Regions from separate parts of the Streptomyces sp. NPDC091271 genome, predicted to be linked through region 3. Evidence: riboswitches for the same ligand, from Rfam matches in the RefSeq annotation. Region 3 holds a riboswitch; each other region holds the start of a gene.
What was found. Region 3 has a riboswitch for cyclic di-AMP ahead of ACIQM3_RS33505 (transglycosylase family protein). Riboswitches for the same ligand answer to the same signal wherever they lie in the genome.

Region 1: linked by a shared signal. The riboswitch ahead of ACIQM3_RS34945 (M23 family metallopeptidase) and the one ahead of ACIQM3_RS33505 (transglycosylase family protein) in region 3 are both predicted to bind cyclic di-AMP.
Region 2: linked by a shared signal. The riboswitch ahead of ACIQM3_RS34530 (transglycosylase SLT domain-containing protein) and the one ahead of ACIQM3_RS33505 (transglycosylase family protein) in region 3 are both predicted to bind cyclic di-AMP.
Region 4: linked by a shared signal. The riboswitch ahead of ACIQM3_RS16520 (peptidoglycan DD-metalloendopeptidase family protein) and the one ahead of ACIQM3_RS33505 (transglycosylase family protein) in region 3 are both predicted to bind cyclic di-AMP.

What each region holds. Positions count from the first base shown of each region.
Region 1 is NZ_JBIVVD010000010.1:215,861-222,802, reverse strand. Features, by position in the region: gene ACIQM3_RS34960 (DNA topoisomerase (ATP-hydrolyzing) subunit A) at 1-1,969, opposite strand, end outside; gene ACIQM3_RS34955 (M16 family metallopeptidase) at 2,216-3,568, shown strand; gene ACIQM3_RS34950 (M16 family metallopeptidase) at 3,595-4,977, shown strand; cyclic di-AMP (ydaO/yuaA leader) riboswitch at 5,168-5,336, shown strand; gene ACIQM3_RS34945 (M23 family metallopeptidase) at 5,349-6,128, shown strand; gene ACIQM3_RS34940 (GntR family transcriptional regulator) at 6,368-6,942, shown strand, end outside.
Region 2 is NZ_JBIVVD010000010.1:119,660-126,601, reverse strand. Features, by position in the region: gene ACIQM3_RS34540 (molybdopterin-binding protein) at 37-432, opposite strand; gene ACIQM3_RS34535 (hypothetical protein) at 601-831, opposite strand; cyclic di-AMP (ydaO/yuaA leader) riboswitch at 1,189-1,374, shown strand; gene ACIQM3_RS34530 (transglycosylase SLT domain-containing protein) at 1,379-2,245, shown strand; gene ACIQM3_RS34525 (hypothetical protein) at 2,494-3,117, shown strand; gene ACIQM3_RS34520 (SIS domain-containing protein) at 3,186-4,079, opposite strand; gene ACIQM3_RS34515 (MBL fold metallo-hydrolase) at 4,485-5,477, shown strand; gene ACIQM3_RS34510 (ATP-binding protein) at 5,559-6,942, shown strand, end outside.
Region 3 is NZ_JBIVVD010000009.1:270,161-277,102, reverse strand. Features, by position in the region: gene ACIQM3_RS33530 (NAD(P)/FAD-dependent oxidoreductase) at 1-965, opposite strand, end outside; gene ACIQM3_RS33525 (exopolyphosphatase) at 1,414-2,355, opposite strand; gene ACIQM3_RS33520 (DUF501 domain-containing protein) at 2,390-2,935, opposite strand; gene ACIQM3_RS33515 (septum formation initiator family protein) at 3,006-3,476, opposite strand; gene eno (phosphopyruvate hydratase) at 3,571-4,857, opposite strand; gene ACIQM3_RS33505 (transglycosylase family protein) at 5,189-5,881, opposite strand; cyclic di-AMP (ydaO/yuaA leader) riboswitch at 5,882-6,053, opposite strand; gene ACIQM3_RS33500 (transglycosylase family protein) at 6,344-6,942, opposite strand, start outside.
Region 4 is NZ_JBIVVD010000004.1:7,947-14,888, forward strand. Features, by position in the region: gene ACIQM3_RS16505 (helix-turn-helix domain-containing protein) at 1-44, shown strand, start outside; gene ACIQM3_RS16510 (DUF6126 family protein) at 111-284, shown strand; gene ACIQM3_RS16515 (tyrosine-protein phosphatase) at 294-1,118, opposite strand; cyclic di-AMP (ydaO/yuaA leader) riboswitch at 1,532-1,692, shown strand; gene ACIQM3_RS16520 (peptidoglycan DD-metalloendopeptidase family protein) at 1,695-2,609, shown strand; gene ACIQM3_RS16525 (SGNH/GDSL hydrolase family protein) at 2,786-3,613, shown strand; gene ACIQM3_RS16530 (TetR/AcrR family transcriptional regulator) at 3,832-4,443, opposite strand; gene ACIQM3_RS16535 (Glu/Leu/Phe/Val dehydrogenase dimerization domain-containing protein) at 4,492-5,691, opposite strand; gene ACIQM3_RS16540 (PPOX class F420-dependent oxidoreductase) at 5,846-6,280, shown strand; gene ACIQM3_RS16545 (MBL fold metallo-hydrolase) at 6,389-6,942, shown strand, end outside.

The DNA of each region.
Region 1 (6,942 bases), on a different contig from region 3:
TCCGGTCACCGTCCTTCAGCGAGATGACCTCCAACTCGTCCTTGTTGGCGGGGTAGTCGGGGACCACGCGCTTCACCACGCCCTGCAGGGTGCCGATGGCCAGGCCCTGCGCCTCCTCGTCGAGGGTGGTGAGACAGATCAGCTCCTCGTCCGGCTCCAGCGTCAGGAACTCCGAGATCTGGGCACCGCCCGACAGGTTCGGAGCGGCATGGGTGTCCGGCAGCTGCGGCAGGTCGATCACCGAGAGCCGGAGCAGCCGACCCGTGGACGTCACCGCGCCCACGTCCCCGCGCGCCGTCGAGGGGACGGCGGAGACGATCGCGTCGTGCTTCGCGCGCCTGGCGTCCTCGGCCTGGGGGACCGGCTCGGCGTTGGCCGTACGGGCCAGGAGGCCGGTCGAGGAGAGGAGCACCAGGCACGGGTCGTCGGCGACCTCCAGCGGCACCGATGCGACCTGCGAACCCGCCGACTCCAGCAGTACCGTGCGCCGCTCGGTGCCGAACTTCTTCGCCACCGCGGCCAGTTCGGTCGAGACCAGCTTACGCAGCTCGGCGTCCGACTCCAGGATCGCGGTCAGCTGTGCGATCTCCTCGCTGAGCTTGTCGCGCTCGCTCTCCAGCTCGATCCTGTCGAAGCGGGTGAGCCTGCGCAGCGGGGTGTCCAGGATGTACTGGGTCTGGATCTCGCTCAGCGAGAAGCGCTCCATCAGGCGCTCCTTCGCCTGCGCCGAGTTGTCGCTGTCCCGGATGAGCCGGATGACCTCGTCGATGTCGAGCAGCGCCACGAGGAGGCCCTCGACCAGGTGCAGCCGGTTACGCCGCTTGGTCCTGCGGAACTCGCTGCGCCGGCGCACCACGTCGAAGCGGTGGTCGAGATAGACCTCGAGGAGCTCCTTCAGCCCCAGGGTGAGCGGCTGTCCGTCGACCAGCGCGACGTTGTTGATGCCGAAGGACTCCTCCATCGGCGTCAGCTTGTAGAGCTGCTCCAGTACGGCCTCCGGCACGAAGCCGTTCTTGACCTCGATCACCAGACGCAGACCGTGCGCCCGGTCGGTGAGGTCCTTGACATCCGCGATGCCCTGGAGCTTCTTCGAGCCGACGAGGTCCTTGATCTTGGCGATCACCTTCTCCGGCCCGACGGTGAAGGGCAGTTCGGTGACGACGAGACCCTTGCGACGGGCCGTGACGCTCTCTATGGCTACCGTGGCACGGATCTTGAACGTGCCGCGCCCCGCGGCGTAGGCGTCCTTGATGCCGCCGAGGCCGACGATCCTGCCGCCGGTGGGCAGGTCGGGACCCGGGACGAAGCGCATCAGCGTCTCGAGGTCCGCGCCCGGGTGCCGGATGAGGTGGCGGGCGGCGGCGATGACCTCGCCGAGGTTGTGCGGGGGCATGTTGGTCGCCATGCCGACCGCGATCCCGGAAGCACCGTTGACCAAAAGGTTCGGGTACGCGGCCGGGAGGACGACCGGCTCCTGCTCCTGGCCGTCGTAGTTCGACTGGTAGTCGACGGTGTCCTCGTCGATCGACTCCGTCATCAGCGACGTGGCGTCGGCCATCCGGCACTCGGTGTACCGCATGGCCGCCGGCGGGTCGTCGTTGCCCAGCGAGCCGAAGTTGCCGTGCCCGTCGACGAGGGGCAGGCGCATCGAGAACGGCTGTGCCATGCGCACCAGTGCGTCGTAGATCGAGGCGTCACCGTGCGGGTGCAGTTTGCCCATCACTTCGCCGACGACGCGTGCGCACTTCACGTAGCCGCGGTCGGGGCGGAGCCCCATCTCGTTCATCTGGGACACGATGCGGCGGTGCACGGGCTTCATGCCGTCGCGGGCGTCGGGAAGAGCCCTGGAGTAGATCACCGAGTACGCGTACTCGAGGAAGGAGCCCTGCATTTCGTCGACGACGTCGATGTCGAGGATCTTCTCCTCGAAGTCGTCCGGCGGCGGGGTTTTCGTGCTGCGGCGGGCCATCGCGGCTGCGACTCCTTCACAGATTCTGTCGGGCAACCTCAGGTTCTGACGCCGACCATTGTGGCCCGCCGTACTGACAACACCGACCTCGACCCGTCCGAAGCGGTCCTCAGGGCCTCCGCGGAGCCCTCGTCCACGGCAGTATCTACGACAACATTCACCCGACGGGAACTTCGCCAGGTGCCCGTGCGCTTGCCTAGAGTGGCAGGTCCGGCAGGAAATCCTGTACCGATCGAAGGGACGTACATGCCCATGGGTCACACGGCCACAGCCCAGGCCGGTTCCGGCGGCTTGACGGCGACCGAGCACCGTCTGGCCAACGGCCTGCGCGTGGTGCTCTCCGAGGACCATCTGACCCCCGTCGCCGCGGTCTGCCTCTGGTACGACGTCGGCTCCCGCCACGAGGTCAAGGGGCGCACGGGTCTGGCTCACCTCTTCGAGCACCTGATGTTCCAGGGCTCGGGCCAGGTCAAGGGGAACGGGCACTTCGAGCTGGTGCAAGGGGCCGGCGGTTCCCTGAACGGCACGACCAGCTTCGAACGCACCAACTACTTCGAGACGATGCCCACGCACCAGCTGGAGCTGGCCCTGTGGCTCGAGGCCGACCGGATGGGCTCACTGCTCGCCGCGCTCGACGAGGAGTCCATGGAGAACCAGCGGGACGTCGTGAAGAACGAGCGCCGCCAGCGCTACGACAACGTCCCGTACGGCACGGCCTTCGAGAAGCTCACCGCTCTCGCCTACCCGGCCGGGCACCCGTACCACCACACGCCGATCGGCTCGATGGCCGACCTGGACGCGGCGACGCTGGAGGACGCGCAGGCGTTCTTCCGTACGTACTACGCGCCGAACAACGCGGTGCTCTCCGTGGTGGGGGACATCGACCCGGAGCAGACGCTCGCCTGGATCGAGAAGTACTTCGGCTCCATCCCCTCGCACGACGGCAAGCAGCCCCCGCGCGACGGCACGCTGCCCGGCATCATCGGCGAGCAGCTGCGCGAAGTGGTCCAGGAGGAGGTCCCCGCGCGTGCGCTGATGGCCGCCTACCGGCTGCCGCACGACGGCACCCGCGAGTGCGACGCCGCTGACCTGGCCCTGACCGTGCTCGGCGGCGGCGAGTCGTCACGCCTGCACAACCGGCTGGTGCGCCGCGACCGTACGGCGGTGGCCGCCGGTTTCGGGCTGCTCAGGCTGGCCGGCGCGCCGTCGCTCGGCTGGCTGGACGTCAAGACGTCCGGTGGCGTCGAGGTGCCGCAGATCGAGGCGGCCGTCGACGAGGAGCTGGCCCGCTTCGCCGAGGAGGGCCCCACCCCGGAGGAGATGGAGCGCGCCCAGGCGCAGTTGGAGCGCGAGTGGCTCGACCGTCTCGGCACGGTCGCCGGCCGCGCGGACGAACTGTGCCGGTACGCCGTCCTGTTCGGTGACCCGCAGCTCGCCCTGACCGCGGTGGGCCGTGTGCTCGAGGTGACGGCCGACGAGGTCAAGGCAGCCGCCCGGGCGCACCTGCGTCCCGACAATCGTGCGGTCCTGGTCTACGAGCCGGTCGAACCGGCCGACGAGACCGAGGGCACCGACGCGCCCGAGGGGGCCGACAAGTGACCGACGCCGCCGTGACTGGAGTAGCGATGGAGTACCACCCGCAGCCGACCGCCGGCGAGGCCAGGCCCTGGGCCTTCCCCGCGCCCGAGCGCGGCGCCCTGCCCAACGGGCTGACCGTGCTGCGCTGCCACCGGCCCGGCCAGCAGGTTGTCGCCGTGGAGATCTTCCTCGACGCCCCGCTGGACGCCGAGCCCGAGGGCCTGGACGGTGTGGCCACGATCATGGCGCGCGCGCTGTCCGAGGGCACGGACAAGCACTCCGCGGAGGAGTTCGCCGCCGAGCTGGAGCGGTGCGGCGCCACGCTGGACGCCCACGCGGACCACCCGGGTCTCCGTGTCTCCCTGGAGGTACCGGTCTCCCGCCTGACCAAGGCCCTCGGCCTGGTAGCGGAGGCTCTGCGGGCCCCGGCCTTCGCGGAGAGCGAGATCGAGCGTCTGGTGGGCAACCGCCTCGACGAGATCCCGCACGAGCAGGCCAACCCGGCCCGGCGCGCGGCCAAGCAGCTCTCCAAGGAGCTCTTCCCCGCCACCGCACGGATGTCGCGCCCGCGCCAGGGCACCGAGGAGACGGTCCGGCGGATCGACGCCGCCGCCGTACGCGCCTTCTACGACGCCCATGTCCGCCCCTCCACGGCGACGGCGGTCGTCGTCGGTGACCTCACCGACGTGGACCTGGACGCGCTGCTCTCCGACACGGTCGGTGACTGGTCGGGCAATGCCGGCCAGACCCGGCCCGTGCCCCCGATCACCGCGGACGACACCGGCCGTGTGGTCATCGTGGACCGCCCGGGAGCCGTGCAGACGCAGCTGCTGATCGGCAGGATCGGCGCGGACCGGCACGACAGCGTGTGGCCCGCCCAGGTCCTCGGCACGTACTGCCTGGGAGGCACTCTGACCTCCCGGCTGGACCGCGTGCTGCGTGAGGAGAAGGGCTACACCTACGGTGTCCGGGCCTTCGGGCAGGTGCTGCGCTCGACGGCGCCCGACTCCTCGTCCGGGGCGGCGGGTGCCGCGATGCTCGCCATCAGCGGCTCCGTCGACACCGAGTCCACCGGTCCCGCGCTGGACGACCTCTGGAAGGTCCTGCGCACCCTTGCGGCCGAGGGGCTCACCGACGCCGAGCGGGAGACGGCCGTGCAGAACCTCGTGGGCGTCGCCCCGCTCAAGTACGAGACTGCGGCCTCCGTCGCGGGCACCCTGGCCGACCAGGTGGAGCAGCACCTCCCGGACGACTACCAGGCGAAGCTGTACGCACGCCTGGCCGACACCGGCACGGTCGAGGCGACCGCCGCCGTGGTCAACGCGTTCCCGGTCGACCGGCTCGTCACCGTCCTGGTCGGGGACGCCGCTCAGATCAAGGAGCCCGTGGAGGCGCTCGGTATCGGTGAGGTGTCGGTCGTCAGCGGCTGACAGAACCGGACATACGGACCCCGGCGGGTCTACTCCCGCCGGGGTTCTGTCATTTGTCCGTATTGCAGAGAAGGTTGCAGTTCGTCCTGTGGGATGTGCGACAAAAGGCCCTTTCCGTTTGGCGGGGGAAAGTCTCCCGATCTAGCGTCGGCGCGGCTGTCCGCCGGACGATTGCCGCGCCCGCGGCGCCGGACAGCCATCGCCGAGTCCCCGTCAGGCGCGAGCCTGGGGAGCCGGGGACCCACGAAGTCCCTGGGGTGAATCGGATCCCTGTACCTCGTCGGAGGCTCAGGGGCCCGTAGGAGACCTTCCTGCTCCGAACCCGTCAGCTAACCCGGTAGGCGAGAAGGAAGGAAAGGACCAGCCCCTCCATGGCGTTCATCCGTGCCACCGGGAAGCACCGTGCCCCGAGCCGCCTGACGCGCAAGAGCGCCAAGGTCGCCGGCGTCGCCGCCCTGGCCACCACCGGCGTACTCGGTGCCACGGCCTCCCCGGCCCTCGCCGCGGACTCCGAGGTCACCGCGGGCAGCACCGGCCTGACCCAGACGGTCGCCCTCGACACCACCCTCGCCGCCCAGATCGAGGCTCAGGCGACGGCCCAGAAGCACCAGGCCGACGTCGCCGCGAAGGCGGCGGCCGAAGCGAAGGCGAAGGCCGAGGCCAAGCGCAAGGCGGAGGCCCGCGCCAAGGAGGCCCGCGAGGAGAAGGCGCGCGCCGCCCGCGCCGCCGAGCGCGCCCGGCTCAACGCGTTCCACCTCCCGGTCGCCGGTTCCCACGTCACCACCGGCTACCAGTCCGGTGGCGCGCTCTGGTCCTCCGGCACCCACTCCGGCGTGGACTTCCAGGCCGCGTCCGGCACCTCGGTCGTCGCGGTCGGCGCCGGTACGGTCGTCGAGGCCGGCTGGGGCGGCGCCTACGGCAACAACATCGTGCTCAGGATGAAGGACGGCACGTACACCCAGTACGGCCACCTCTCCTCGATCGGCGTCTCCGTCGGCCAGAGCGTCGGCTCCGGCGAGCAGATCGGTCTCTCGGGCTCGACCGGAAACTCCACCGGGCCGCACCTGCACTTCGAGGCCCGGAGCACCCCCGAGTACGGATCGGACATGGACCCCGTCGCCTACCTCCGCGCCCACGGCGTCCAGGTCTGACTCCACGCCGCACCGCGATCTCCGACGAAGGCCCCGGCACCCGCCGGGGCCTTCGCCGTGTCCGGGGCCTTCGCCGTGTCCGAGGGCGACGCGTGCCGAAGCCGCCGCGGAAGTGCTCCCTGGCCAAAAGATATCCATGGATTCCACCCCGCCATCGGAAATTCCGGCCGGTTGCAATAGAGTCACAGAACAGGCGTCGATCGGCCGCGTTTCGCGGGGATTAAGGCGGAGGTTCGGACATGCGCATTCCCGCGCATTCGGTATGCACGGCAATCCGTGACGACATCGTCTCCGGTGTCTTCGAACGTGGCAGCCGCCTCACCGAAGAGGTGCTCGCGCGTCGCTACGGCGTCTCCCGCGTCCCCGTGCGCGAGGCGTTGCGCACCCTGGAGTCCGAAGGGTTCGTCGTCACCCGCAGGCACGCGGGTGCCTGTGTCGCCGAGCCCACCGAGCAGGAGGCGGCCGACCTCCTGGAGATACGCATGCTCCTGGAGCCCCTCGGGGCCGCACGCGCGGCCCAGCGCCGCACCGACGCACATCTCAAGGTGCTGCGCGGCCTGGTCAGGCTGGGCCAGGAGCGGGTGCGCCGCGGCGAGGGGGAGGATCTGCGCTCGCTCGGGGGCTGGTTCCACGAGACGCTGGCGCAGGCCTCGGGGAGCCCCGCGCTGATCGCTCTGCTCACCCAGCTCCGGCACAAGATCGCCTGGATGTACGCGGTCGAGCAGCCGGTCCGCCCCGCGGACTCCTGGGCCGAGCACGGCGCTCTGGTCGACGCCGTGGCCCGCCGCGACGTGGAGCGGGCCAGGGCGCTCGC
Region 2 (6,942 bases), on a different contig from region 3:
GGGGGACACCTCCGCTCCCGGACGGCAGATGCCGCGTCAGGTGCGGTCGATGTGCACGCTGGTCGACTTCACGCGGGCCGTGGCCTGCATGCCGACCTCGAGTCCCAGTTCCTCCACGGCTTCCCGGGTCAGCAGCGAGACGAGGCGGTGCGGGCCGGCCTGGATCTCGACCTGGGCCGCTACGTCACCCAGCTTCACCGCGGTGACGATGCCGGGGAAGGCGTTGCGCGCCGAGGTGTAGGAGACCTCCTCCTCGCCGGGGGAGGCCTGACCGACCTCGATCGAGAACGCGGCCAGATCGCGGCCGTCGATGAGGCGGCGCCCGCCCTCGTCGCGATGGGTCGCTACCCGGCCGGCGTCCGCCCAGCGGCGGGCGGTGTCGGGGCTCACGCCGAGAAGACGTGCCGCCTGCCCGATGGTGTAGGTCTGCATGCGCTGCACAATATGTTTTAAAAGCTCGCATTTGCAAGGTATCTACGTGATTAGCCCTGCATATGCGAGCCTCTCGCAGGCCGGTGACGCGACCTGCGCGCCTCCGCCGGGCACCCGGCCCGCCGACAGCGAACCCCTCCCTCCCACCCGCCTCCCTCGCCGCCCCGCTCAGTGCGGCCTCCAGGTGAGCTTGCCGCCGCCCACCCACCGGATGACGGCCGGGTCGTCGAGGTCGTGGACCGGAATGCCGGCCGCCGCGGCGGCGATCAGCACATCGGTCATCGCGGTCGCGCTTCCGATCACCTCTCCGTCGATCTCCACGATCCGGAAGGGGGGATTTCCGGGCTGGACGGGCAGGACGGTGATCCGGGGCGCCGAGGCGAGAGGGCTTTCAGTCATAGGCGGATCGGTTCCACGCGGGCGCCCTCGGTATGCGCCTGGGTCTCAGCTGTGAGTCTTATGCCCGATTTGAGGTAGTTTTTTAGAATTAATCCTGTAATCCATAAAAGGCCATTTCGTGTGACCTGGGGCCTTCGCGCGGGCGCAAATCGCCCGAATCGGACTCCGTGACCAGGGTCACTTCATGGGCCCCGGACGCAGGGGTGCGGCAGTCGGTTCCCTTCTGCGCCAAGAGAATCGAGCGACGCGCTGTGGGGTGGATTACATGAATTCGTGAGAATTGATCTTGCGAATGAATTGTGATCATCGCGCCAGGCTTGTTCCTTTCCCTATTTCTCGCCTACGGTCACCATCACTCCGGGCGGAACGCCGAATCCTGCCGCCGTCCGGTTACCCGACCACTTCTCGTACGGCAGGAGCGGGGGACCCAAGTAAGCGCCGATCCGGTTTCCGGAGCGGCTCGGGGTGAAGTCGCATTCGCGTGCGGCCGGGCATCTCCAGCTCGAACCCGACAGCTCACTTCGCAGGCGACGGAGAGGAATTCAGCATGCCCGAAAACGGTAAGCACCGTCGTTTCAGGACCAGTTCGCTCACCCGCGGCATCATCGCCGTGAGCACGGGCGGAGCCGCCCTGGCCCTCCCCGTGATCGGTGCGACCGGCGCCTTCGCGGCCCCGGCCCAGCCGGTCGCCGTGGAAAAGGCTGCGACGTCGACTTCCGTGTCCGGCAAGGGAATTGCCGCGCAGAAGTCCGAGTCCGCCACCTATTCAGTGATCTTGGGTGACACCCTTGCAAAGATCGCACGCGAGCATTCCGTGAACGGGGGCTGGAAGGCCCTGTACGAGGACAACGAGAAGGTTGTCGGCTCAAACCCCGACCTGATTCACCCGGGTCTGAAGCTGACCCTCGGCGGCAAGGCCGAGAACAAGTCGGCGGACAAGGGCGACAAGGCCGAATCCAAGGCCTCCGCCTCTTCCGACCGTGCCGCGGAGGGCGCCGACCGCGCCGACCGTTCGGAGCGCACGAGCACCCCCACCGCCGCGGAGGGCGCTCCCGCCGCCGAGGCCGCTCCGGCCGCCGAGCAGGTCTCGTACACGAACGACCTCGACGGCTGGATCAAGGAGTCGCTCGCCGTCATGGCCGAGCACGGCATCCCCGGCAGCTACGAGGGCATCCACCGGAACATCATCCGTGAGTCCGCGGGCAACCCCCAGGCCATCAACAACTGGGACATCAACGCGATCAACGGCGTCCCGTCCAAGGGTCTGCTCCAGGTCATCGACCCGACCTTCCAGGCCTACCACGTGCCCGGTACGTCGATGGACAGCTACGACCCGGTCGCCAACATCACGGCCGCGTGCAACTACGCCGCGGACAGGTACGGCTCGATCGACAACGTCTTCGGGGCCTACTGAGCCTCGCTGAGACGGGACCGCTGACGCACGGGCGTGTGACAGAGGGACAGAAGTGACGGGTGGTGCGGGTTCGGCGGAACCCGCACCACCCGTCGTCCGTTTCCGGCGCCGATCGGGCCCGGGGCCCGCGCTGTCGATCGGGCCCCGGGCCCGCGCTGTCGGCGTCACGGCGGCGGAGGAGTCGCCGACAGGCCGGGCGGGGCACGGGTGACTGGTCACGTACAGGTTCGTCGTCCATACTGCCCGCCGTGGAGCAGCGCATAGATTCGAACACCAAGCCCGAGTTCGCCGCGGGGACAGACCCGGCGTACATCCCCGGCCTGACGGCCCCTGCCCCCGCGCGGACGGAGGGGGAAGCGGAAGCGGAGAAGACGGCGTCCCAGAAGCCCGAGGAGGCCGAGGAGGCCAGGGAGGCCGGGACTGCGGACGTGCTCGCCGAGGGGGCCGTGGACGAACCCGTGGCCGCCCCCGGCGGCACCGCCGTGGACGACGCGACCTCCGACGGCACGGCCGGGGACGACGACGAGGCCCCGGCCGGCGGGACGGCTCCGGGGGCCGAGGCCGTAACCGGCAAGAGTGCCGCCGACGCGGACGGCCCCGTCTTCGAGGTCAGTGACCGGCGCGGATCCATCAGGGTGGACGCGGACGGCGTCCGCTTCCGCCTCGACGACCAGGAGGCGGAGTTCGACTGGACCGAGATCGGCGCGGTCGAGGTCAGGACCGGCCGCTTCGGGCGCCGGTTCACCGTGACGGTCCACCTGTCGAGCCGCCGGTGGTTCAACGCCGAGGTCGAGGCCGGATCCCGGGGCGACCTCAAGGGGTGGACGGCGGAGCTCGACGAGGCGCTGGACGCCTACTTCGAAGAGGCCTGACCTCTTCGGGGTACACCTGAGCACCGGTCCGGACGACCGGACCGGTGCTCAGGCATGCCGTGGAGCCGTCAGGCCCCCTGAGCCGTGCCGAGCACCACCGACCGGGTCAGGTGGCGCGGCAGGTCGGGGTCGAGGCCACGGGCCGCCGCCAGGGCGATCGCCAGCCGCTGGACCCGGACCAGGTCGGCCAGCGGGTCGAGTCCGCTCTCCACCCAGTGGGCCCCGGTCGCCAGAACCTGCTCCCGCAGTCCCTCCGGAGCGGCGCCGAACATCCAGGTCGCGGTCCCGGTCGTGGCGATGCTGATGGGGCCGTGGCGGTACTCCATCGCCGGGTACGACTCCGTCCAGGACAGGGACGCCTCCTTCATCTTGAGCGCCGCCTCGTTGGCGATCCCTACCGTCCACCCCTGCCCCAGGAAGCTGAACTGGGCGCATTCCAGGAGCCCTTCGGGCAGCGGCTCCGCCAGCGCGGTCTCCGCGTCCCGCACGACGGCCTCGGTGTGCAGTCCGAGGTGGGCGCGGAACAGTGTGAGCGCGGTCGTCGCGAACCTCGTCTGGACGACGGACCGTTCGTCGGCGAAGTCGAGGACGACCACATCGTCGGCCGCGGCCATCACCGGGGTCCGCGGGTCGGCGGTGACGGCGACGGTCCGCGTGGCGCCCCGCAGCCGCGTCAGCAGGCCGAGGACCTCCGTGGTCGTCCCCGACCGCGTCAGCGCGACGACCCGGTCGTACGTGCGGCCGAAGGGGAACTCCGAGGCGGCGTACGCGTCCGACTCGCCCTGCCCGGAATTCTCGCGGAGCGAGGCGTACGCCTGCGCCATGTAATACGACGTTCCGCACCCGACGACGGCGATGCGCTCACCGGCGGCGGGCAGGGCCGCCTTCCGGCCGGCCGCGACCTCCGCGGCACGGCGCCAGCACTCGGGCTGGCCGGCTGTCTCGGTCTCGACATGCGACATGTCCGCACTCCGCTTCCACTGCTGCTCGCACCTGGTGGGACGGGGCTGTGTGAAATCGACGCCCGCGTGTTCAATTCTGCATGTTACATGGGCCAATCGAGCAAGAACAAGCAAAGTGTTCACGCCTCCGTAACCCGAGCAGGGTCGGTTTTCGGCCATGCTCGGTGGGTGGCCGACCCGATCCGGTTCCGTCGAGGCTGTGTGGGTATCGGTCGCATGGCGCGACCTCCGCTGTCGGCATCCCGTACATCGGGCGGAAACGCCCCGTAGGGCTGCTTCTCGGCCACCCCGGACGGTCACCGGACGGAGGCGGGAGGCCCCGTCAAGGGGCGATTTCACGTCATCGGACCCGTGCGTTGGCCGAGTTCGAACGCGCGGCCGGAATGCGGTCGGCATAATCAGCCCATGTCGATCACGGGTGGGGAAGTCGTGGACCTCGGCAGGGGTCTGTACGCCTGGCTGCCGCCGAAGCGGGGCTGGGGTCTGGCCAACTGCGGCCTGCTCGTGTCGCCGCGCGGGGGGCTGTGGATCGACACCCCGTACGACACGATGATGGCCGGTCAGTTCCTGGTGGAGAGCCAGAAACGGCTCCCCGACGGGGTGGGGATCGACCGTGTGATCGTCACCCACGCCAACGGCGACCACTTCTGGGGCGCCGGAGTGCTTCCGGACGCGGAGATCATCGCGACCCGCGAGGCCCGGGAGCACATCCACTACGACCCCACCCCGCAGCAGCAGCACGCCCTGGTGACCGGAAGTGATCCGTCCACCCCCCTCGGCGCGTATCTCGGCCGTCACTTCGGTGTCTTCGACTGGTCGGTCACCGACGTGGTGTCTCCGACGACCTACTTCACCGGAGAGCTCGAACTGACCCTGGGGGAGTACACGGTCCAGGTGTCGTCCCTGCCGCCCGCGCACACGGGGGGTGACCTGATCGTATATCTGCCCGCGCAGCGCGCGGTGTTCAGCGGAGACGTCATCTTCTCCTCCACCCCTCGGCAGCCCGGGGACCACCCGGTGCACTGGGCGGGGCCCCTGGACAACGTGATCGACGCCTGCGAACGCGTCCTGGCCACCGGCGCCGAGGTGATCGTGCCGGGGCACGGGCCGGTGCTCGCCCCTGCCGGTGTGCGGGGGCACATGGACTACCTCGCGTACGTACGCGACCGCGCCCACGCCCTCCATGCGGCGGGAGTGCCCGCGGTCGAGGCTGCCCGCCGGGTGATCGCCGAGGGCCGGTACCCGGAGCTCGGCCTGTCCGAGCGGCTCGTGGTGACCATCGGGAGCGAGTACCGCCACCTGGACGGCTCCGAACTCCCCGGCGTCCTGGAGGTGATGGCCGACGTGGCAGCCGTCGCCCAGGAGACCGACGCGGCGTGGACCGGAGGGCCGGCGTGACGGCCCGCCGGTGCTGCAGCCGGACTCCCCGCCCCGGCGCGGGCTGCCGACCGTCCCCGACAACAGAGACGCGGTGACGCCGTGGTGGCATGGATCGTGGCCCTCATCGCCGTCGTGGTGGCGATCTGGTCGGCAGTACGCATGCACCAGGCCAGGCTGGACGCGTACGGCGCCTCGGCCCGCGCGGAGCTCACCGAGCGGCAGGCCAAGGCGGCCGACGCCCGGACCCTCGCCCTCACCGAGGAGATCCGCCAGCTGGCCCGGAACCGGATACCCGCCGCGGCCACCGCACTCTCCCACCGCTCCGCGCCTGTTCCCGGGCTGCGGGAGGCCGCCGGGATCGAGGGTGACGCCGCGCGTCTGCTGACCGAGGCCGTACAGGCCGCGCGCACAGCGGTCCTGGAGGAACGCCGACGCGTCGACGCGGCAGCGCGGTCGGCCATGCGCGGTACCTCCGCCAAGATCCAGTCGCTGCTCAACCAGTCGCAGCACCTGCTGCACGAGCTCCAGCACGAGTACGACGACCCGCGGATCCTCCAGCTCGACTTCCGTAACGAACTGGCGCTGCGCCGCACCCAGGCCACGGCCGTGCTCTGCGACGCGTGGCCCGGACTCGCCCGGCAGAACTCCTCGCTCGTCGAGGTCGTGCTCGGCGCCCAGTCCAGGGTCCCGGGGTACGAGCGGATCAAGGTCGCCAACCATCTGCGCCAGGAGCGGCTCGCGCTGGTCGCCCGGGCCGCCGAACCCCTCGCGATCGCGCTCGCCGAGCTGCTGGCCAACGCCACGGCGTACTCGCACCCGGACACCGAGGTGCCGGTGACGGTCCAGCAGACCGCGGGGCGCGGGGCGCTGATCCTGGTCGACGACGCCGGGATCGGCATGGACGACGACGCGCTGAAACGGGCCCGCGCACTGCTGTCGGGCCCCTCCGAGGTGCTGCTCACCGAGCTGGGGGACCCGCCGCAGACCGGCTTCGCCGTGGTGGGGCGGCTCGTCGCGCGCTACGGCTTCAGCTGCCATATCGAGTCGTCGCCGTACGGCGGGATGCGCGCGATGCTGCGTATTCCGGCGCATCTGCTGACCGTGATCGACGACGACCGCACCCTGTCCGTGCTCGCGCCGAAGCCGGTGCACGCGCGCGCCGAGGGCGCCGCGGAGAGCCCCTTGCCCAGCAGGCCCGCGGCACCCGTCGCTCCTGCCGGGCCCGCCGAGCCCGAACCCGCACCGGCCGTCCCCGCAGAGCCCGAACCCGCTCCTGCCGCCCCCGCCGAACCCGAACCCGCTCCTGCCGCCCCCGCCGAACCCGCTCCTGCCGCCCCCGCCGAGCCCGCCCCGTCCGTGCCCGCCGGGCCCGTTCCCGTCGCCGGGGAAGACGCCGCGCGTCCGGCAGGCCTGCCCACCCGGCGGCGCAGATCCCGCCGGACGGCCGCCCCGGAGGCGCCGCCGGCCCGGCAGCAGCCGGCCG
Region 3 (6,942 bases):
GGGTTGCCGGCGCGGCGGCCGACGATGTCCGGCACCTGGGCGTTGTCGCCCGCGGCCCAGATGTAGTCGGTGCCCTGCACCTGGAGCTTCTCGGAGGTGTCCACGTGACCACGCGGGCCGAGCGGCAGACCGAAGCGGGCCAGCGCCGGGTTCGGCTTCACGCCGGCCGTCCACACGATCGTGCTGGAGTCGACCTCGAGGCCGTTCTTCAGCACCACGTGGCCGTCGACGCAGGAGTCCATGGAGGTCGAGAGGTAGACCTCGACACCACGGCTCTCCAGGTGCTCCTTGCCGTACGCGCCCAGCTTCGGGCCGACCTCGGGAAGGATCTTGTCGGCGGCGTCGACCAGGATGAAGCGCATGTCCTCGCGCTTCACGCTCGTGTAGTACTTCGCCGCGTCGCGCGCCATGTCCTCGACCTCGCCGATGGTCTCCGCGCCGGCGAAGCCGCCGCCCACGAAGACGAACGTCAGCGCCTTGCGGCGGACGTCCTCATCGGTCGTCGAGTCGGCCTTGTCCAGCTGCTCGAGGACGTGGTTGCGCAGACCGATGGACTCCTCGATGCCCTTCATGCCGATGCCCTGCTCGGCGAGGCCGGGGATCGGGAAGGTGCGGGAGACCGCGCCCATCGCGATGACCAGGTAGTCGAAGGGCAGCTCGTAGGCCTCGCCGACGAGCGGCGCGACCGTGGCGACCTTGCGGTCCTGATCGATGGTCGTGACACGGCCGGTGAGAACCTCTGCCTTGGGCAGCACGCGTCGCAGCGGGACGACGACATGCCGAGGCGAGATGCTGCCGGCAGCAGCTTCGGGGAGGAAGGGCTGGTACGTCATGTACGAGCGCGGGTCGACGACCGTGACGGTCGCCTCTCCATACCGCATCTTCTTCAGAATGCGACGAGCTGCGTACAGGCCTACGTACCCACCGCCTACAACGAGGATCCTGGGACGCTCCGTGGTGCTCATGCCATCGAGTATCCACCCCCCTCGGGGGGCATGCTCGTGAGCCCCTTCACAAGGTATGCGCCACCCTCTGCTACACTTCGCCGCCCACGTGACCCAGGTCATGGTGCGGACGGGGAACCACGACGCTCCGGCGAACGTTGTTCACCACTTGTGAGCTGGCCCTTGAGCCCTCCGGCAAGATGAACCACCCACCGAGGACATGCCGTCGCCACACCCCTGAAACGCTCCCGCAGCACCCCCGCACGGGCCTCCGGGCGGCCCGTGCCGCCCTCCAGGAGCAGAACTTCGCCCGGTAGGGCCGAATTCCTTGTGAAGAAGTTCACGAAGTTCGTCGGGGCGCCTCGCGAAAGCCCCCTCCGAACGGGTCCGGAGAGGGCTCCACAAGCTCAAAGGTGCAGGCCGGAAAGCGTTTGAGCGCCACCTCACCGCACCGGCGTCCGCGCTGTGATCAGGCCGCCGACCAGGCGATCCCGTCGAGGATGTCGTGCTCACTGACGACGACCTCCCGCGCACCGGTCCGCTCCATCACCGCGAGCAGGACGAGCGCCCCCGAGGCGATCACATCGACCCGCCCCGGGTGCATCGCGGGGATCGCCGCACGCTCCTCGTGCGTCGAGGCGAGCAGCCGCACGGTGATCTCCCGGACCTGCGCGAGGGAGACCCGGGAGTGGTGGATCGCCTCGGAGTCGTACTCCTCGAGCCCGAGCGCCATGGCGGCGACGGTGGTGACCGTCCCGGCGAGGCCGACGAGCGTCGCCGCCGAGGAGATCGGCACGCTCTCCTCGGCCAGGTCCAGGGCGGCACCGACGTCCGCGCGGATCGCGGCGATCCCGTCGGGCGTTGGCGGGTCCACCACGACCCCGTCCAGGACCAGGTGACGCTCGGTCATGCGTACGCAGCCGATGTCCACGGACCGGGCCGCGCGGACGCGGTCGTCACCGACGACGAACTCGGTGGAGCCGCCGCCGATGTCCACGACGAGGTAGGGCTTCTCCAAGTGGTCGCTGCCCACCAGTTCCTTGGTGGCGCCGTCGAAGGAGAGCTGCGCCTCCTCGTCCCCCGTGACGACCTCCGGCTCGACCCCCAGGATGTCCAGGACGCCGCGGACGAACGTGTCGCTGTTCTCCGCGTCGCGGGAGGCGGACGTGGCGACGAACCGGATCCGCTCGGCGCCGAGCTCCTTGACCGCGTCCGCGTACTCGCGGCAGGCGTCGAAGGTGCGCTCCAGCGCCTCGGGGGCCAGCCGGCCGGTCCGGTCGACGCCCTGGCCGAGCCGGACGATCCGCATCCGGCGGTCGAGCTCGGTGAACTCTCCGGTGGCGGGGTCCACATCGGCGACGAGCAGGCGGATGGAGTTGGTACCGCAGTCGATGGCGGCAACGCGGGTCATGGGGCTCCTGTGGTTGTACGGGTACCGCGGCGGATCAGGAGGCGTCGGGTCCGGTGTCGTCGGAGCCGCACGGCGTGACGCACGGACCCTTCGCCCACCACTCCGGCAGCATCGCGATCGCCTCGTCGCCCAGCGGGTTGATCCCGGGGCCCGCCGCCAGCGAGTGGCCGACCAGCACGTGCAGGCACTTCACCCGGTCCGGCATGCCGCCCGCGCTCGGGAAGCCCTCCAGGACCTCGATGGCGTCACGCCGCGCGATGTAGTCCTCGTGCGCGGCACGGTAGGCGGCGGCCAGCTCCGGGTCCGTGGTGAGCCGCTCGGTCATCTCCTTCATGACCCCGTTGGCCTCCAGCGTGCCGATAGCCGACGCCGCACGCGGACAGGTCAGGTAATACGTCGTCGGGAACGGCGTGCCGTCCTCCAGACGGGGCTGCGTCTCGACCACGTCCGGGTTGCCGCAGGGGCAGCGGTGCGCGATGGCGCGCAGCCCGCGCGGCGGCCGGCCGAGCTGGAGCTCGAACGCGGCGATGTCCGCGGCGGTGGGCGTGGTGGATTCGGTCTGCGGAGGGGGCGTGTCCATGCCTGCCTTGAATGTCATCGATCGGACTGTATGAAGTGGTGCGGGGAGCCGGCTCGGTGCGTACGCGAGGTCATTCGCGGTCCGCGCTGTCGACGCCGTCCCAGAGGTTCGAGTGCCAGGGCCGCCCCGTCGCCCCCGGCTCCCCACGGCGCACCTCGGCCGCGTCCGGGTCGACCACCGTATAACCGGTCTCGCCGGGCAGCACGTAGTGGAGGTGCTGGCGCGCGAGACGGCGGATGTACGCGTCGTCCTTGAGCCGCGCCTTCTCGTCACGCAGCTCCTCGGTCCGCTCGTGCGCCTCCCGCGAGAGCCTCTCCTGATCGGCGATCTGGTCGCGCTGGGAGATGTACTGCCGCATGGGATACGCGAGGGCGACCACCAGGGAGCAGACGATCAGCGCCAGGAACGCGGCCCGCCCGGTGAGCCGCGAGCGGCGGGCCTGGCGGCGGTTCTGGGACCGGTAGACGCGGGCCGCCGTCTGCTCACCGAGCAGCCGCAGCCTGGTCGCGGTGGAGAACCGGTCGCGGTCCTTCCCGGCCATGTCTCACGCCTCCCCGTTACGCACGTCCGTCCCCGCACACGGTACGGGACCGGATGCGGGGACGGACGGAGGCTGGTGCTCCGGACTCGGGCTGTCAGCCCTCGAAGCGGAACCGCGGGAACGCCGAACGACCGGCGTACACCGCGGCGTCGTCGAGGATCTCCTCGATGCGCAGCAGCTGGTTGTACTTGGCGACGCGGTCCGAGCGGGCCGGGGCGCCGGTCTTGATCTGACCGCAGTTCACGGCGACGGCGAGGTCGGCGATGGTGACGTCCTCGGTCTCACCGGAGCGGTGGGACATCATGCACTTGAAGCCGTTGCGCTGGGCCAGCTCGACGGCGTCCAGGGTCTCGGTCAGCGAACCGATCTGGTTGACCTTCACGAGCAGGGCGTTGGCCGAGCCCTCCTCGATGCCGCGGGCGAGGCGCTCGGGGTTGGTGACGAACAGATCGTCGCCGACGATCTGCACCTTGGAGCCGAGCTTGTCGGTGATGACCTTCCAGCCCGCCCAGTCGTCCTCGTACAGCGGGTCCTCGATGGAGACCAGCGGGTACGCGGAGACGAGCTCCTCGTAGTACTCGGTCATCTCGGCGGCCGAGCGGGACTTGCCCTCGAACTCGTAGACGCCGTCCTTGTAGAACTCGGACGCGGCGACGTCGAGGGCGAGCGCGATGTCGCGGCCCGGGACGTAACCGGCCTCCTTGACGGCCTCGAGGATGAGGTCGAGGGCGGCGCGGTTGGACTCGAGGTTGGGGGCGAAGCCGCCCTCGTCACCGAGACCGGTGGACAGGCCCTTGGTCTTCAGGACCTTCTTCAGGGTGTGGTAGATCTCCGCACCCCAGCGCAGGGCCTCGGAGAAGGACTCGGCGCCGATCGGCGCGATCATGAACTCCTGGATGTCCACGTTGGAGTCGGCGTGCGAGCCGCCGTTCAGGATGTTCATCATCGGAACGGGCAGCAGGTGCGCGTTCGGGCCGCCGAGGTAGCGGAACAGCGGGAGGTCGGAGGCCTCGGACGCGGCGTGCGCCACGGCCAGCGAGACACCGAGGATGGCGTTGGCGCCGAGGGAGCCCTTGTTCTCGGTCGCGTCCAGGTCGAACATCGCCTGGTCGATGAGGCGCTGCTCGGTGGCGTCGTAACCGACGAGCTCCGGGCCGATCTGCTCGATCACGGCGAGGACGGCCTTCTCGACGCCCTTGCCCTGGTAGCGGTTGGGGTCACCGTCGCGAAGCTCAATGGCCTCGAACGCACCGGTGGAGGCGCCGGACGGAACAGCAGCACGTCCCGTGCTGCCGTCGTCGAGGCCAACCTCGACCTCGACCGTGGGGTTGCCCCGGGAGTCGAGGATTTCCCTGGCTACGACGACGTCGATGGACGGCACGAGGCATCTCCTTCTGGGATCTGACACTGGTTGTGCAGGGTCACTGTGGCCTTGCGCCACGAGCCTAACCGGCCCGGCGCGCTCCGTCGGCCGTCCGCCCGTCCCCTGGGACGAAAAAGGACCCAAGGGCCTGCATTCCGGGCAAAGCTCCAGAATTCTACTGACGAGTAACCACAACAGTTGAACGCTCACCCCTGCGGCGAGCCCGTGTCCGCACCCCGCCAGGGGTGCGGACACGGCCCCGGCCCGGCGCGCGGGGGGCCTGCGCGCCGGGCCGGGCTCCGGGGCAGGAGGAAGACCCCGGGGTTGTCACCGACTGCTTCGGGTTCGGCTACTTCAGGTGGAGCTGCTGACCCGGGAAGATCAGGTCGGCCTTGTCGACGATGTCGTCGTTCAGCTTGAACAGCTTCTGCCAGCCGCCCTTGACCTTCTTCGCGTCGGCGATCTTGCTAAGGGTGTCGCCGGACTTCACCTTGTACTCGCCGTCACCCTTCTCGACCTTCTCGCCGGTCGGGGTGGTGACGGTCTTCTCCGGCGCCGTGCGCTTCTCGCTGCGCGTGGTGGGCTGCTCGGCCTTGCGCTCCGGCGCGGCCTGCGGGGCCGTGTCGCCGTTCTTCCCGGAGCCGGTGTCGACACCCGGGTCCACACCGTCGTTCGTCAGACCGCCGGCACCGGCGCAGGCCCAGGCGCCCGGGCCCTGAAGGTCGAGAAGCTTCTCGGCGGCGGCTATCTGCTGGTCCTTGGAGGCCAGGTCGGCGCGGGAGGCGTACTGGGTGCCGCCGGCGGCCGCCCAGCTGGACTGCGAGAACTGCAGGCCGCCGTAGTAGCCGTTGCCGGTGTTGATGGACCAGTTGCCACCCGACTCGCACTGGGCGACGGCGTCCCAGGTGTCGACGGAGGCGGCGGAGGCGCCGGTCGCGCCCATCAGCGGTACGGCGACGGCGGCACCGGCGACACCGGCGAGGGTCGCGACACGGACGGCCTTGGACGGGCGACGGTGCTTGCCCTTGCTGGAAAGCAGCATGGTTCTCCTCACCGACGCCTACGAGGTGAGCTGTCGGGTTCGGGCCTGTGAGTTGCCCGGTCGCCCTCACTCTCGGACGACTTCACCCCTAGCCGTGTCTCCGCCCGTCTTCCGACGGCCGGGTCCGGCACTTACCTGGGTCCCCCGCTCCTGCCTACGGCGCTTTACGCGTCGGTTCCCTTCGGCCGACGGCAGGATTCGGCGTGACGGTCGAAGGTGCCCGCGGTGCGAGCGGCTCCGACCGTAAACACACGCAACCCCCACATTCAAAGATGGACATAACGGGTGATCAGCCCGTAACGGCCCGACGCGAAGGGACGTTTTCGCAGGTCGGAGCCAATATGGACGGACCGGGCGGACCGGGCGCGCCAGTTGAAGCAAAGAGACCCATGTCTCACTTACGCATAAGTGGACATAGGCCTCTGAACTACCCCCGCTTTCGGGGTGTTTTCACGCTTTTGATCAGTTGGCGGCGGCCTCTGCCCGGCTGCCCCGCGCGTCCGTCCCGAGGTCGAGGGTCTGGCCGGGGAGGATCAGGTCCGGGTCGGAGCCCAGCTCGTCCTTGTTGGCCGCGTAGAGCGCGGTCCAGCCGCCGGGAAGCTCCTGCACGTCGGCGATCGCCCAGAGGTTGTCGCCCTCGCGGACGGTGTACGCCCCCTCCGCGCCCTGACGCGCGTCGGATTCACCGCGCGAGGCGTGGCGGCCGGACTCGCGCCCGTCGTCCTGGCCCGGCCGGGCGCTCGCCTCGGGGGCCGGCGTCCCGCGGTGCTTGCCGCCGTTCGCCGTGTCGTCCGTCGCCGTGTCGCCCTTCGGGGCGCCGGACGTCCCGGAGGCCTCGGGGGACGGAGTGGCGGACGGCGTCGAGCCGGCGTCGTCGCCCTCGTCCGTCTTACCGTCGGACGCGTCCTGGCCCGCCTCGCCCGTCGCGTCGGAGTCGTCCGAGCCGGCGGCCTCGTCCGAACTGTCCGCCGGGTCGGTCGCGTCGGAGGAAGGCGTCCCGGACGGCGTCGCCGAATCCGAGGGCTCGGCGGAGGGCTCAGCGGACTCCTCGCTGCCCGGGT
Region 4 (6,942 bases), on a different contig from region 3:
CGGCCGCCGAGCTGTGCCTGGGCAGCGGGATCCACCGGCTCTGATCCCGCACACCCACGCCGCGCGCCCCCTTCGCCACCCGGCCCGAGCGGCCGGAAGAGAGGACCGTCATGTCCGATTCGGAGTACTACGACCCGCTCACCCCGCGCAGGCCGAAGAGCAAGGACACGCAGGAGCGGCGGATGCCCCGCGGCGTCGTGATCCGGCTCTTCGCCTACCTCGTGGCCGGACACGTCGTCGCGGGCTTCCTCTTCCTTCTCTTCACCGTGGCCGGCAAGGGATGACGCCCGGCGTCACGCACCCTCGACGAGTCGCTCACGCAGCTTCGCGCGGGTCCCGTCGCTGATCTTCAGCCCTTCCACGAGATACCGGTCCGTGCTGCCCCAGACCTCGTCGATGGTGTCGAACGCCGCGGCGAGGTATTCGGCGCGGGCGCCGAAGAGCGGATTGAGCAGTTCCATCACCTCTTCGGACATCCCTACCGGTGAGGTGTCGCTACGGCGCACCTTGTAGCGGCGGTGCGCGTCGTTCGACTTGAGGTAGTCGGCCTCGATGGCCTCCTTCTCGACGCCGATCGCGAGCAGGGAGACCGCGATCGACAGGCCGGCCCGGTCCTTGCCCGCCGCGCAGTGCATCAGCGCCGGCACGCTGTCCTCGGCCAGCGCGTGCAGCACACGGCTGTGTTCGGCGGTGCGGTCCTTGATGATCGAACGGTACGAGGCGATCATCCGCCCCGTTCCCTTGCCGTCGGCGAGGATCGAGCGCAGCTGCTGGATGTTCCCGTCGCGCACCAGCCGCCAGAACTCCGCGCCGTCCGCCGGGTCGGAGAGAGGAATGCTGACATTCCGGACGCCGGGCAGCTCCACGTCGAGACCGTCGAGCTTGTGGTCCGCCGCGTTGCGGAAGTCGAAGATCGTGTGCAGGCCGAGCCCGGCGAGGAAGGCGGCGTCGGCCTCCGTGGCGTGGGCGAGGTGGCCGCTGCGGTAGAGGCGCCCGTACCGCACGGTGCTGCCGTCGACGGTCGGAAGCCCGCCGACGTCGCGGAAGTTGCGGACACCGGTCAGATCGACGTCCGCCGGCTCGGGGCCGACCGGCGGGACCTCTGGCAGCTGCGTCACAAGGGCTCCTGGGGTGTCGGGCGTCGGCGCCGCTCGCCGACGGGGGCACGCCCGCGACGATACGACATGGCTGCATCGGACAACTGTCCCGGCCGCCGTGGTCCTGGTCTCCCTGCGCGGACGAGACCGCGCCATGTCCGTATTGGTGTATTTAGCAGAACATGCCCCGCTTGTGCGGGAGATGGGGTGAGGCGGGTGAGCGGGATCATATCCGTGACGGTGTGTGGTGAAGGCGCCGGAGGGTATTCCGGACGCCGTGCGGAAAGCCAAGATCCGTAATCCACGGAGTGTGACGGGAATTCCGCGCGCTGATGAAGCGTGGATTCCGGTCCGGAATCCACGGCTTGTTCGCGACGTACCGGCTCGCTTACGGTCACGGTCAATCCGGACGGAACGCCTAATCCTGCCGCCGCCCGGAATCCGCACCGACTCACGTGTGGCAGGAGCGGGGGAACCAGGTAGGCCGCCGGCCGGAGGGATCCGGTACGGCTCGGGGTAAAGACGCGCACCGCGCGGCCGGGCATCTCCAGTCCGAACCCGACAGCTCACCTCGCAGGCGCCGGAGAGGAAATTTCCATGCCCGCAAAAGGCAAGCACCGTCGCACGAAGACCGGCCCGATCTCCCGAGGCGTCCTTGCCGCAGGGACCGGCGGCGCCGTACTCGCCCTCCCGCTGATCGGCGCCACCGGCGCCCACGCCGCCGAGCAGGCCGCGCCGGCCGCCGAGTCCGCCGCCGCGCACAGCGCCCCGGCCTCGGCGAAGAGCGCCCCGAAGACCTACTCCGTGGTCTCCGGCGACTACCTGGCGAAGATCGCGGGTGACCAGAAGATCAAGGGCGGCTGGCAGAAGCTGTACCAGGACAACCGCGACGTCGTCGGCGAGAACCCCGGCCTGATCCTCCCGGGCATGAAGCTGACCCTCGGCGCCAAGGCGTCCGGCTCCGCCGAGTCCGCACCCTCCAAGTCCGCCCCGTCGGCGGCGAAGAAGGCCGCCCCGGCCGAGAAGAAGGCCGCCCCGGCCGAGGCGACGTCGGCTCCGGCGGCGAAGACCGCCGACTCCGGCGCGTCGGAGGAGAGCACCGGCTCCGGCTGGGCCACCCCGGTCGAGAACGCCAACGTCACCACCCAGTACCGCGCCTCGGGCGCCAGCTGGTCCAGCGGCTACCACACGGGCTCCGACTTCCAGGCGGCCTCCGGCACCAGCGTCCGGTCCATCGGGCCGGGCACCGTGGTCTCCGCCGGGTGGAGCGGCTCGTACGGCAACGAGGTCGTCATCCAGCACAGCGACGGCATGTACTCCCAGTACGCCCACCTCTCCTCGCTCGAGGTCTCGGCCGGCCAGACCGTCACCGGCGGCCAGCAGATCGGCCTCTCCGGCACCACCGGCAACTCCACCGGCCCGCACCTCCACTTCGAGGTCCGGACCGGCCCGAGCTACGGCTCCGACGTCGACCCGATCGCCTACCTGCGTTCGCACGGCGTCTCCATCTGAGACACGCCGCCTGAGGGTGTCATCTCAGGCTGAAGGAGAGGGGCGGTGCGCGCTTGCGCACCGCCCCTCTCCTTATTCCGGCTTTACCAAAAACTGACCGGGTGGTCTTTCTCACCACCCGTCAACCCCTTATTACGGTCGCGTAGGTCACAATCGAAGGTGCAAGATAAGCCCTTGTGGCAGACGATTCGAGAAACAAACAACGAGGCATCATCGGGTCGTACGCAGCGATTGGCGACAGTTTCACCGAGGGCGTCGGAGACGCCGGCCCCGGCGGGACACTCGTCGGTTGGGCAGACCGGCTCGCGGTGCTCCTCGCGGACCAGCTCCCGGGCGCCGACGCGACGGTCGCCCCCGCGGACGACAAGCACGGCAACTTCCGGTACGCCAATCTCGCCGTACGCGGACGGCTCCTCGACCAGATAGTCGAGGAACAGGTCCCCCGCGCCAAGCAGCTGGCACCTGATCTGGTGAGCTTCTGCGCCGGCGGCAACGACATCCTCCGTCCCGGCTCCGACCCGGACGACGTGGCAGAGCGCTTCGAGCGTGCGGTCGCCGACCTGACGCAGGCGGTCGGCACGGTCATGGTCACCACCGGCTTCGACACCCGTGGCATCCCCGTGCTCAAGCATCTGCGGGGCAAGATCGCCATGTACACCGCTCATGTCCGGTCCATCGCCGACCGCTACGACTGCCCGGTGCTGGACCTGTGGTCCCTGCGGTCCGTGCAGGACAGACGAGCTTGGGACAACGACCGGCTGCACCTCTCGGCGGAGGGACACACCCGCGTCGCGCTGCGGGCCGCCCAGGTCCTCGGCCTCCAGGTGCCCGCCGACCCCGACCAGGTGTGGCCTCCGCAGGCACAGCGCGGAGCGCTCGAGGTCCGGCGCGACGACATCCAGTGGGCGCGCGAATACCTCGTCCCGTGGCTCGGCCGCCGGCTGCGCGGGGAGTCCTCCGGGGACCATGTCGCGGCCAAGCGCCCCGACCTGCTGCCGCTCTGACCGCTCGGCGCCGACCCGTCGTCAGGGGCCGGCCAGGGGGAGCGGACGCCGGGCCGGGCCCGGCGGAACGAACCCGTCCGATGCGGACACCCGCACCGGGCGGGCGGGTATCCGCTCCAGGACGCCGCCCGGGAAGACATCGTGCAACGGCAGTGTCTCCGGGATCGAGGGGGAGTCCTACGCCCCGGTGCGCCAGACCTGACCCGCCCTTCGGAGCCTCAGGCGGTCAGGGCCTCGTGGTCGATGCCGAGTTCGCGGGCGAGCGCCTCCTCGGTCCACTGCAGCATGGTGGCCCGGGAGAGCGGACCCGCGTACGACGTCATCTGGACGGCCAGCCCGTCCAGGAGCGCTGTCAGCCGCCAGGCCACGGACATCGGGTCCTCGCAGTGGAACTCACCCGCCGCGGCCCCCTCTTCGATCACCTCGGCCAGCTCGGCCTTCCACTGCTGGTCGAGGTCTCCGGCCACCTCGCGCAGCACCGGGTCACGGAGTGCGGAGGCCCAGCCCTCGATCCACAGCCGCCAGCCCTTGGCCTGTCCGGTCGGCGCGTACCAGCGAACGGCGGACCGGAGCCGCCGGACCGCGCTGGTGCGCCGGGTCAGCAGCTTGCGCAGATGGGCGAGATCGGCCTCCGCCGCGTATGCGAACGCGGCGGCCACCAGTTTCTCCTTGGACGAGAAGTGGTAGAGCACCAGCGCGTTGCTCACCCCGAGAACGGCGGCCACATCGGCGATCCTGACCGCGGACACACCCCGGACCTCGATCTGCTCGACGGCAGCGCGCAGGAGCGCCTCACGTCGCTCCGCCACACTCAGTCGCACTCTGGCCACGCGGTCACCCTAACCAACGCGGCGGCGCCGGCATCCGGCCCCCGTGCCCTACCGATACCAGCCGAACCGCTCCGCCATCACCGGCAGTCGGTCCGCGGCGAGCGAGTGCGCCGCCGCCCGCGGGGTGCAGCCGTCCGCGGCCGCCCGCTCCAGGACGCGGTCCATCAGGACGCGCATCGAGCGGCGGGTGTGTCCGAACGCCTCCTCCGCATCGGGTCCGATGTCCCCGAACAGCGTCCACCACCACCACGCGTTCGTACCGGAGTTGACGACCACATCGGGGAGAACCGTGATTCCGCGCTCGGCGAGCAGTGTCTCCGCCTCCGGAAGCACCGGCATGTTCGCCGCCTCGACCACCCAACGGGCCCTGACCAAGGCCTGGTTCGCTCCATCCACGGCGTACGACACCGCGGCCGGAACCAGCACCTCGACGTCGGCGGCCAGCCAGTCGTCGGCCGGCAGCTCCTGGTCCCCGTCGCGCAGCGCGCGCCGGTCCACCGCCCCGTGTACGTCCCGGGCGGCCAGCAGTGCCTCGACGTCCAGGCCGGCGGGATTGGCGATGGTGCCCCTGATGTCCGCGACCGCGACGACGGACAGTCCGGCCCGGGAGAGGAAGCGGGCCGTCGCCCCGCCCATCGTGCCGAGCCCCTGGAGGGAGACCCGGGCACCGCGGTGCGCCACACCCGCCCGGTCCAGTGCGGCGAGCGTGGATTCCGCGACCCCGCACCCGCCGACCAGCTCGTCCAGCCCGATCCCGTCAACCGTGACCGCGAAGGCGTCCGCGAGCCGTCGCCGTGCGCCCGCCTCGTCGTCCAGCAGGGGATAGACCGCCTGGACCGTGGAGACGAGGCCGGCCTCCGCCGCGGCCCGGTCGACGAGATCCTGGCTCAGTCCGAGATCCTCGCCGGTCGTCCAGACGTTCTCGATGTACGGCCGCATCGCCCGCAGGAAGCGGACGAGCACCCCGTAGGCGGCCGGATCGCGCGGGTCGCAGTCGATGCCCCCCTTGGAGCCGCCCAGCGGGATGTAGCGCGTCCGCGGGTCGCCGGCGTCGAAGTGCAGGGCTTCCTTCAAGGTCATGCCCCGTGCCAGGCCGGCCACCTCCGCGAGGGTGCAGCCCTTCCTCATCCGCAGGCCCCCGCTCGACACCCCGCGCACCAGTCGGTCGACGACCAGGTATCCCTCGGTGCCGGTGACGTGGTCCGTCCAGGTCAGGGACACCAGCGGGGCGGGGGAGAGGGACTGCATCGGGCGGCTCCTGGATCACCTGTGTCGATTTACTGAACAGCGAGTCAGTATCAGGAAGGCGGGGCACGGCTGTCAACGCGTACGGAACACCGGATGTGACATCGTCGGACGCCCGATGCGGAATCCTGCGGGGGGTACGGACGTTGGAGTCGGCATGACGGAACCCTCGCGTGCGGCGCTGCTACGACTCATCGGGGAGCACGACGGCGGGGTGCTGGTCACCCTCAAGCGTGACGGCAGACCCCAGCTGTCCAATGTGAACCACGCCTACTACCCCGAAGAGGGGGTGATCCGCGTGTCCATCACCGAGGGGCGTGCGAAGACCCGCAATCTCCGCCGGGACCCGCGGGCGAGCTATCACGTGACCAGTGAGGACCGATGGGCCTGGACCGTCGCCGATGTCACCGCCGAGCTGACCCCGCCCGCCGCCGACCCGCACGACGGGGTCGTGGAGCAGCTGGTCTCCCTCTACCGGGACGTGCGGGGAGAGCACCCGGACTGGGACGACTACCGCCGGGTGATGGTCCAGGACCGCAGAGTCGTCCTGACCCTGCGGATCGAGCATGTGTACGGCCAGCCGCGCGCCTGAGGCGGCACGGCTCCCGGCGGCCCCTGACCGTGCTCCGTTCACCGCCGAGCTCTCGCTCCGTCCTGATTGCAGACCATAATGACGACACCGACTCCCTCAGGAGATGTTGTGACCGGCGCCGACCACCAGCCTTCGCTCCGTACCAGACTCCGCTCGCTGCGCCCCGACGCCTTCGGCGCGGACCCGGCGGGGGTGCGGATGGAGCGGATCCGCCGCTCGCCCAATTTCGCCGACGGTGTCTTCCAGAACCCGGAGGGGGCGCGGACCAGGCCCTCCGGCTCCATGCTCGAATTCGCCAAGGTGTACTTCCACAAGGAGCAGCGGGCGCGCAGGTCCCCGCTCGGCACCGTGCCGGTCCATGCCACGACCTTGGCCGACCTGGCCGCACCGCCGGCGACGGGCTTGCGGGTGACCTGGCTGGGCCACTCCAGCGTGCTCACCGAGATCGACGGACGCAGGGTGCTGTTCGACCCGGTCTGGGGCGAGCGCTGCTCGCCGTTCGCCTTCGCCGGGCCCAAGCGGCTGCACCCCGTCCCACTCCCGCTCGCCTCGCTCGGGCCGGTCGACGCCGTAGTGATCTCCCATGACCACTACGACCACCTCGACCTGCCCACGATCAAGGCCCTGGCGGGGACGGACACGGTCTTCGCGGTGCCGCTCGG